2 regions of the Mammaliicoccus sp. Dog046 genome follow, and region 2 is predicted to be linked to the other one. Evidence: riboswitches for the same ligand, from Rfam matches in the RefSeq annotation. Region 2 holds a riboswitch; the other holds the start of a gene.

Region 1 (5,436 bases), 290 kb from region 2:
GATCCACGATGAATTGGTCTCCTTCATCTAGGATTTCGTCCATTTCATATGTAACAAATCGATCTAAATCAAGTTCCATGATTTTATCAAACTGAGTGATGTTTGATTCTTCTAAATATGATTGTGCATGTGCTTCTTTTGACCAAATTAAACGGATGTCGTTTTCTTGATCTCTTAAGATTTTACGATCGATTAATATGACGTAAAATTTTTCCCTGGCTAGAATTTGTTTGAACATGGACATATCTTGTATAGCCATTGTCATACCACCCTTATTTTTATATTTAATCCTTATAAAATATATTATATTTAAAAGCGTGAAGTCAATATAAATTTAAGCGTTCAATTGTATTTATGTTTATACTTATTTTTCGCTTATTTCTTTTATAAATGCTTGTTCTTTTTCAAGTGCAATTGACTCATTTTCAGCATGCCATATACCTGCAAATCGGGACTTTACTTGCTCGTCTTTAAACCAATCTCCATCATAGTAAGATAATGGGTATAAATAGCCTTCTCTTATGTACTTTTTAATTGTTTCTAAGAAGTGTGCATTATTGCCTTTGGAATGGTAACTTAAAAATTTATGATACCCTTCTTGTAAACGTTCTTGAAGTAACAATAAACTTGTAGAACCATTTTGTCTAAAGTTCAAATCAATGGCATATACGTCTTCATTCTTATCAATGAGTAAATCGAATCCTGACACACCCGTATAACCATGTTCAACGCCATTCTTCATAATTTCATATCCCGCTTCTATTACACTTTCAGGCACTTCATTCAAATTGACATTGCCATTATAAAATCCATATTTATCTGTTAGTTGTTGAACGGCACCTAAATATTGAATACCTTGTTCTTTACTATAACTATACTGCACACAGTAATTTTGAATTTCTTCAATAAATTGCTCAATGATGATATTTTTTGTTTCAGTTGCTGCATTGATTCGTTTTATCGCTTGATTTAAATCTTCTTCATTGTAACAAATCATCACGCCATATCCGCCTGCTGTTGGTAACTCATCACCTGGCTTAATGACAATCGGTAACGTCCATTGTTTCACTCGATTTTCAAAGTCTTCCACATTAACAATTTCTCTTTGTGGTAAATATTTACCACCTGTCCATTGTTCAATTTTTGTCTTATTATTTAAATCGATGAATGTTGATTTGTTAACCGCATATGATTCTGTTTCACAAAGATGGTCACCATGAATATATTGAAAGAAGATTTTCTTATTTTGGTGACATAATTGTTTAATAAGTGCTTCATATGATGATTGATCATAGAATGTGTGAATGTTATTCGGTATTTCTAGCGCTACTAGACTTAATAGGTCTTTCGCATTTTTTGTTATACATGCTTCATGTACAATCATAGGCATATCACTAATGATAAGTTCTCTAGCTGTTAAAAAATTAGACTGGGCTTCCTCTGCTTTTAACCAAGGATTATCCTCATATGAAGGTCGTGCATTATAAATCATATCTTCTTCATAAATGTCTTTCAAAGTTAAAGGTAATGATTTCCTATATTCTTTTTTCATAGTAATTTCTCCCTTAATGTTTGATGATGCTGGATAATTTCATTTCTAAGGGACGCGTTCTCTATCAGTTCTAAACCCATTGATGCTAAAATTTTCGCACCGCTTATCAATGCTTTATCGCCTTTTTGACTGGCAGCTGCCTGACAAAATTCTTTCGTATGTCCGACTAAATCTGAAGGTCCAATTTTTATATGTGGATGTATAGTCGGTACGATATGACTCACATTCCCTGTATCAGTCGATCCAAAACCAAAATCATCTTCAATTACTTCTTCTCCTATTTCTTCTGCATGTTTTCTAAATAATTCGTCTAACGGTTTGTTAATAATAAATTCATTTACACCATTTTGAATTGGTCGAAGCTCGTACGTTCCACCTGTTTGAATCGCTGCACCTTCAGCAATTTTTCTTACTTTATCCGTTAACACATCTAAAGATTTACGAGAAGTTGCACGTGTATAAAATCGTGCATGTGTATAATCAGGGATAATATTTGCTGCTTCTCCACCGTTTAAGATAACACCATGCACTTTATCCGTTTTCTTAATTTGTTGTCTAAGCATACTTACGCCATTAAAGAACGATAACATTGCGTCTAATGCATTAATTGCTTCGTCTGCATTTTCAGATGCATGTGCACTTTTCCCATAAAATTTAACGTCAAATACATCTACCGCTAATGAAGGCACGGTTACGTAAGTTTCGTGACCAGGATGAACCATGAGTGCAACATCAAGATCATCAATTATGCCTGCTTTAACATAACTTGCTTTCGCACTACCATTGACGCCACCTTCTTCAGCTGGACAACCAAGAACAACGACTTTCCCACCTATTTCGTCTATCACTTTTGATAAACTAATGCCTGCGAGCACACTTGAAGTACCGATAATATTATGACCACATGCATGTCCAAGTCCCGGCAAAGCATCATATTCTGCTAAAAATGCAATCGTCGGTCCTTCTTTGTTTGTATCATATGTAGCAATAAAACCTGTAGGATGTTTAGCAATATTTGTCTCTATATTAAAGTGATGTTTTTTTAATTGATCACTTAATAATTTTGAAGCAAATACTTCCTCATTTCCTAATTCAGGTCTTTCATGAATTTGATGACTCATTGATAAATATAAATGTTTATTTTGTTCTATATAATTAATAATATTTTGCGATAAATTACTCATTTCCATTCACCTTTCCAAAAGAAAAGCGCACTTCTTGTTAAGGAGTGCGCCAATCAATCATTTATCTCTCAGTACGTTACTGTAGGAATTGGCACCTTTCCGTTATGGGAGGTTGCTGGACTTCATCGGGCCCATCCCTCAGTCTCTCTGGATAATTCGTATGAAATTTGTTTTTAATTCTAACTTTATCACTCGGATATGTCAATGTTTTGTAGCAATATCATTAGAATTTAAATACCATTTTTCTGCCTTTTTCTCAAATTCTTTAATCATGCTATCTTTTCCTTTATAATATGCTACGCTATCATCTGGATAGTCCAAGACTAAATCATGCTTTAATCTGCTATAACGTTCTCTTTCACCATTAAACGTTCTTAAATAATCTCTAAAGGATAGTAATCTCAAAATGTGTGGGCTACCCTCATCATATATATGTAAATGATGCGATACCGCACCATATTGATCATACTTCTTAAAATACCTATTTCCGATAACGCCTCTTTCTCCTTTAGACTCATACCCTAAAACTGAAAGTTCATGTGTAAATGCATCTATTGACTGACTATCTTTCACAACGATTAATATATCTATAATTGGTTTCGCAGATAATCCAGGAATCGCCGTTGACCCAATATGTTCAATACTGACACTATGCTCTTTCAACAATGACTGTAAATACTTCTTCTCTTCTAGAAAAAGATGTTGCCATATACTATCGTATGGGACTACTTTTAACCTTTCCATATTATCACCTTATTTCGGAACAATTTATTACATTATCTTATAAAGTGACCTATAAAGAAAGCAATAAATCTGAATTGATTGTTTTTTCAATTTTTACTTGATATAATGATGCCGAAATCAAAGGAGGAAGTATCATGACAAAAATGAATGTTGAAAGTTTTAATTTAGACCATACAATCGTTGAGGCACCGTTTGTAAGACTTGCAGGAATTAAAGAAGGATTACACGGTGACGTGATTCATAAATACGATATCCGCTTTAAACAACCTAACAAAGCACATATGGAAATGCCTGCTTTACATTCATTAGAGCATTTAATGGCAGAAAACATTAGAAATCATACAGATAAAGTTGTCGACGTTAGCCCAATGGGATGTCAAACAGGTTTTTACGCTTCATTTATCAACCATGATGATTATGATGATGTATTAAATATCTTAGAAGCAACATTAAAAGATGTTGAACAAGCAACTGAAGTACCAGCTTGTAACGAAGTACAATGCGGTTGGGCAGCTAGCCATTCATTAGAAGGCGCGCAACAATTAGCAACTGAATTTTTATCTAAGAGAGATAGCTGGAAAGATATCTTTAAAGAAGATTAAAAAAAGAACTCGGATTAATTCCGAGTTCTTTTTTTATGGACTATTGTATATTCAGTCCATTTTCGCGCTAACGAGATTGTTTTCACTTTCTGTCTCGTTAGATTTTCTAACGGGATTGTTTTTTAAAACTATCTCATTAGCGCGTTATTTTCTCACTTTTTGTAGGTAATCGAGTCTTTTTAGTGCTCTATTTAACCTCTAACGAGATTGTTTTCACTTTCTGTCTCGTTAGATTTTCTAACGGGATTGTTTCTCAGAACTATCTCGTTAGTCGTTCTCAATGTTGCTTGTCAGCCTCCACTTGCAATGTTCAGCGCATAAAAAAATGAGGCTGGGACATAATAAATGTCTCAGCCGTTTTTAGTATCTAGTCATCCTTGCCGGGGCGGGAATACGAAATCTTTTTTATATAAATTAGATTTCTGTCCCGCTCCCACTCTGAAAGAACTCGGATTAATTCCGAGTTCTTTTTTTATTATTCAGCGTCTACGCCCATTTCTTTTAAATAACTTTTACCGAATTTCGGCAATGTTACATTAAAGTTATCAGCAATTGTTGCGCCGATTGAACTAAATGTTGTATCTCCTGATAATGCTTTGTATTCTTCAATACTTGGACTAAACATTAATAATGGTACATATTCACGTGTATGATCTGTTCCTGGTGCTGTTGGATCATTTCCATGGTCCGCTGTAATGATTACTAAGTCATCTTCTTTTAAAGATGATTTTAACTCTTCTAAACGATTATCGAAGTCTTTAATTGCTTGTGCATATCCTTCTTTATCACGTCTATGCCCATAAAGTGCATCAAAGTCTACTAAATTCAAGAAGCTTAATCCAGTGAAATCACTGTTTACTACTTCAATCAATTTATCCATACCGTCCATATTATCTTTTGTTCTAACGGATTTTGTAACACCTTCACCATCATATATGTCGTTAATTTTACCGATTGCTATCACATCATAGTTAGCATCTTTTAACGTATTCATGACTGTATTACCGAATGGTTTCAATGCATAATCATGTCTGTTTGATGTACGTGTAAAGTTACCTGGCTCACCTACATAAGGACGTGCAATGATTCTTCCGATTAAATATTTAGGATCTTTCGTTAATGCTCTTACTTTTTCACAAATATCATAAAGTTCTTCTAACGGTATGATATCTTCATGTGCTGCAATTTGTAACACCGGATCAGCTGATGTATATACAATTAAATCTCCTGTTTCCATTTGGTGTTGACCAAACTCATCAATAATCTCAGTACCGGAAGCTGGTTTATTAGCAACTACTTTACGACCTGTTATTGATTCTATTTCTTTAACTAATTCATCTGGAAAACCTTCTGG
Region 2 (5,436 bases):
ACCTCAAGATTCTGTTAATAGAATTGTTGTGTATTTAAGAGGTGGCAAAGGACAAATTGGTAAAGTCAGACCAGGTCGCTTGGCACAATTTAGTAATCAACATACACTTGTATTTGCACCTTATTATAGAGGGAGTAATGGCAGTGAAGGACGAGATGCTTTCTGTGGTAAAGATTTAAATGACGTTACCGTTGGAGTAGATATATTGAAACAACAATATCCAAATGTACCGATACATATCGTAGGCTTTTCAAGAGGTGGTATACAAGGATTATTAACATATCAGCAAATTGGTGTTACAAGTTATATCATATGGGGTGGCGTTTCAGATATATTAATGATGTACGAAGAACGCATTGAGCTTAGAAATATGTTGAAAAGAATGATTGGTCATCCGAAGAAAGACCGTAGTGCATATGAGACAAGAAATGCATTGAAGGATATACATCAAGATAGTCCACCAATATTAATCGTTCACGGTACGGAAGATAAGCAAGTTAATATCAATATGGCTAAACATTTAGAACAACATTTAATTAAAGAAAATGTTGAATATCAAACGATATATAAAGAAGGCGAAGGACACGTCTTTCGACCAAATATTGAAAAAGATACCGTTCACAAGATTCAGAAGTGGATGGATCAATGTGAGAAAAATAAAAGCTGAGGCAACATAGAGAGCCGGCAAAAGTATAGACTTTGTCGGCATTTTTTACGTGCATGCTTTCCGCGGGTATGTTCTCAGCCTGTAGTCTTCGAATCATGTTGTTCCCGCAGGAGTCAGCGCTAAAAATGCTTGAGTTTTGTGGCTAACGAGATAGTTCTGGAAAACAATCCTCTTAGAAAATCTAACGAGATAGAAAGTGAAAACAATCCCGTTAGCGGGAAAAAATGGTGTTCAGAAGTGAGAAATAGAGGTGAAATCCAAAGAAATAGTGCTCTAACGTGATAGTTCTGGAAAACAATCCCCTTAGAAATTCTAACGAGATAGAAAACAAAAACAATCTTCTTAGAAATTCTAACGAGATAGAAAGTGGAAACAATCTCGTTAGCGGGAAAAAATGGTGTTCAGAAGTGAGAAATAGAGGTGAAATCCAAAAAAATACTGCTCTAACGAGATAGTTCTAGAAAACAATCCTCTTAGAAATTCTAACGAGATAGAAAGTGAAAACAATCTCGTTAGCGGGAAAAAATGGTGTTCAGAAGTGAGAAATAGAGGTGAAATCCAAAGAAATAGTGCTCTAACGAGATAGTTTCAGAAAACAATCTTCTTAGAAATTCTAACGAGATAGAAAATGGAAACAATCTCGTTAGCGGGAAAAAATGGTGTTCAGAAGTGAGAAATAGAGGTGAAATCCAAAGAAATAGTGCTCTAACGTGATAGTTCTAGAAAACAATCTCGTTAGCCATCACATTCACATGTATATCAATAATAAAAGCTGAGGCAACTTGTACAAGTTGCCTCAGCTTTTTATAAATCATAAATTTAATTATTTTTATTAAATGTAAATCCACCATCATTTTGAATATGTTCTGATGACTCACCGAATTTAGCAAAGTTTTCTTTAAAGTTTTTAGCTAGTTGTTTTGCTTTTTCATCATAAGCATCTGAAGAAACCCAAGTGTTACGTGGATATAAAATTTCTTCTGGTACGCCTGATACGTATTTCGGAATATTTAGTCCGAAGATATCATCTTGTACGAATTCAGCATTTTTAATTTCTCCACTGATTGCTCTGCGAATCATTGAACGTGTATGTTTAAGATCCATTCTAGAACCAACACCATATTCTCCGCCAGTCCATCCTGTGTTTACAAGATATACATCAACATCATGCTCATCTATAAGTTTACCTAATAGTTCTGCATATTCAGTTGCATGTAATGGTAAGAATGGTGAACCGAAACATGTTGAGAATACTGGTTGTGGGCTAGTAACGCCTCTTTCAGTACCTGCTAATTTAGAAGTAAATCCACTTAAGAAATGATACATTGCTTGTGATTTATCTAATTTAGAAATTGGAGGTAATACGCCAAATGCATCTGCTGTTAAGAAAATAATTGTATTTGGATGTCCCGCAATTGATGGAGTAATAATGTTATCGATAAAATCAATAGGGTATGCAGCACGTGTGTTTTCAGTTAATGATGTATCCTCATAATCAACTTCACCTGATTCTTGCACGCCAACATTTTCTAATACTGTTCCGTAACGAATCGCATCATAAATTTGAGGTTCTTTTTCACGACTTAGACTAACTGTCTTCGCGTAGCAACCACCTTCAATATTGAATACACCATTTTCATTCCAACCATGTTCATCGTCACCGATTAGTTTTCTGTTTGGATCTGCTGATAATGTTGTTTTACCTGTACCTGATAAACCGAAGAATAAAGCAACATCTTTATTGTAGCCAACGTTAGCTGAACAATGCATACTCATAATGCCTTTTTTAGGTAAAAGGTAGTTCATTACAGAGAAGATACCTTTCTTCATTTCACCTGCATATTCAGTACCACCGATCAAAATAACACGATGTTTGAATGATGTAATGATGAATGTTTCAGAATTAGTGCCATCTACTTCAGGATCTGCTTTAAATCCTGGTGCACTAATTACAGTGAAGTTAGGTGTAATGTTTAATGCTTCTTCTTTCGTTTCTGGGCGGATAAACATATTTTGTGCGAAAAGGTTATGCCAAGGAAGTTCGTTGATTACTCGTAAGTCTAATCTTGAAGATTCATCAGCTCCAGCATAGCCATTGAATACGTATATATCTGATTTTTGGTTTAAGTAGTCTATAACTTTGTCATATAGATTGAGGAAGTATTCTTCTGAGATCGGTTGGTTAATTGTACCCCAGTCGATGTCTTGTTCTGTATCTTGTTCTTTAACTATAAATTTATCTTTTGGTGATCGACCTGTGTATTTACCTGTTTCCATTCTAATTGCACCAGATTCAGTTAATATACCTTCACCAGATTCTAAAATGTGACGGTACAATTCTGTTCTAGACAGTTGGTTGTGAGTAGATTCCTTTTTGAGCAGGTTAGTTAATTCGATTGTTTCCGTAATAGTCTGTATTGCCATAAATGACGACCTCCATATGTTAATTTTATAGTTGTAAGCATTTTCATGGAATTAGTATAACACATTGAATTTTATAGTCTATACTAATTGGGGAATTTATTATAAAAATTTTATAATACGAGAACTTGAGGTACATTGACATTAATGAAAATCTCTAGTATTATCATTTTTGACGGATTCTCTTATCCTGAGTGGTGGAGGGACATGGACCCAATGAAACCCAGCAACCTCTTTCGAATGCGAAAGAAAGGTGCCAAACCGTTTGCAGACCAATATTGTCTGAACGATAAGAGCGAATGGACGAGTGTGCCTTCTCTCTTTATTTTATTGAGAGTGGGCACTTTTTATTTGCGCTGAGGTAGAGACCGTACAACTATATTTAAAGGAGATTTTTTATGTCAAAAAATAGAAGACTCTTCACATCTGAATCGGTAACTGAAGGACACCCAGATAAAATCGCGGACCAAATTTCTGATGCGATTTTAGACGAATTATTAAAGGGAGATCCTAAAGCGAGAGTCGCATGTGAAACAACAGTAACAACTGGTATGGCACTTATTGCTGGTGAAATATCAACTTCAACTTATGTCGACATTCCAAAAGTAGTTAGACAAACGGTTAAAGATATAGGGTACACAAGAGCGAAGTACGGTTACGATTTCCAAACAATGGCCATTTTAACTGCAATAGATGAACAATCAGCTGATATAGCTCAAGGTGTTGATTGTGCATTAGAAGATAGAGACGATTTAACTGATAATGAAATAGAATCAATTGGCGCAGGAGACCAAGGTTTAATGTTCGGTTTTGCTACTAACGAAACAGAAACTTATATGCCTTTACCTGGTTACCTTGCGCATCAATTAGCGAAAAAATTAACAGATGTACGTAAAGAAGGTACGTTAGATTATTTACGTCCAGATGGTAAGACGCAAGTAACAGTTGAATACGATGAAAATGATAAACCAGTAAGAGTAGACACAGTTGTCATTTCATCACAACATCATGAAAAAATTGAACTAGAAAAAATTCAACAAGATATTAAAGACCATGTTATTTATCCAATCGTGCCTAAAGATTTATTAGATGAGAATACTAAATTCTTTATAAATCCAACAGGTAGATTCGTAATTGGTGGACCTCAAGGTGATGCTGGTTTAACTGGTAGAAAAATTATCGTTGATACATACGGTGGCTATGCAAGACATGGTGGCGGTTGTTTCAGTGGTAAAGACCCAACAAAAGTAGATAGATCAGGTGCTTACGCTGCAAGATACGTAGCAAAAAATATCGTAGCAAGCGGCTTAGCTGATAAATGTGAAGTCCAATTAGCTTATGCGATTGGTGTGGCACAACCAGTATCGATTTCTATCGAAACTTTCGGTACAGGTAAAGTAGACGAAACATCATTAGTTGAAAAAGTAAGAGAATTATTCGACTTAAGACCAGCAGGAATCATTAAAATGTTGAACTTAAGACAACCTATCTATAAACAAACAGCAGCATATGGACATTTCGGAAGAACAGATGTTCAATTGCCATGGGAAGAACTAGATAAAGTTGATGATTTGAAGACATTACTTAAATAAGAAGTTATAAACCCCAAACTGCATTCGTAGTTTGGGTTTTTTTGATTTAGAGGGAGTGTTGTTCGCAAGATAGGACGAACGTGCAAATAAGAGTGTCGTTGTTTACAAGAATGGGCGAACGTGCAAATAAGAGTGTCGTTATTAGCATTTTGAGTTAAAAATGCAATCAAAATCACCTGATTTACCAAGTTATTTACAATTTTAGTGTTGATTAACTATTGAATTGTACGAAGTTTAAAAAATAACGGCATATATCGTATATATTTAAGGTTATATACTGAATTTCTTTAGGATTTTTACTATAATAGAGTTATTACATTTGAAAGGGAGCGATATGCAATTATGAGCCAATTAGAGCCGATTCATTATGGATTAATCGCAGCTGTTATTATTGCGATTATATTTATTATATTATTTTTCGTTGCATTGAAACAAAAGAAAAAATCTCTGAATAAAATTCAAGAAACACACAAACAACAGAACGAGTCATTGAAATCAGAACATCAGGAAAAGCTTGATCACGAAAGAGTAGAAAATAAAAAAGTATTAACTAAAGAAAAAGAAAATCATCAACAAGAAATTTCACAAAAAGAAAGAGAAATTGATTCATTAAAGTTATTCTCTAAAAATGAAGGCGAGTATATTACAGATAGACATTTATTAGAATTGAGAGATCAATTAGTAAATGAACGCCGAATTAGACCGGAAGATATGCATATTATGGCGAATATCTTTTTACCAAAAGATCCACTAGGC

What was found. Region 2 has a riboswitch for S-adenosylmethionine ahead of metK (methionine adenosyltransferase). Riboswitches for the same ligand answer to the same signal wherever they lie in the genome.
Region 1: linked by a shared signal. The riboswitch ahead of P3U32_RS03270 (M20 family metallopeptidase) and the one ahead of metK (methionine adenosyltransferase) in region 2 are both predicted to bind S-adenosylmethionine.

What each region holds. Positions count from the first base shown of each region.
Region 1 is NZ_CP120131.1:670,162-675,597, reverse strand. It holds gene P3U32_RS03280 (DUF2750 domain-containing protein) at 1-259, opposite strand, end outside; gene ldmS (L-aspartate--L-methionine ligase LdmS) at 365-1,552, opposite strand; gene P3U32_RS03270 (M20 family metallopeptidase) at 1,549-2,736, opposite strand; SAM riboswitch class I at 2,795-2,894, opposite strand; gene P3U32_RS03265 (GrpB family protein) at 2,938-3,480, opposite strand; gene P3U32_RS03260 (S-ribosylhomocysteine lyase) at 3,615-4,082, shown strand; gene deoB (phosphopentomutase) at 4,558-5,436, opposite strand, start outside.
Region 2 is NZ_CP120131.1:963,763-969,198, forward strand. It holds gene P3U32_RS04920 (alpha/beta hydrolase family protein) at 1-667, shown strand, start outside; gene pckA (phosphoenolpyruvate carboxykinase (ATP)) at 1,487-3,091, opposite strand; SAM riboswitch class I at 3,271-3,384, shown strand; gene metK (methionine adenosyltransferase) at 3,487-4,680, shown strand; gene P3U32_RS04935 (nuclease-related domain-containing protein) at 5,023-5,436, shown strand, end outside.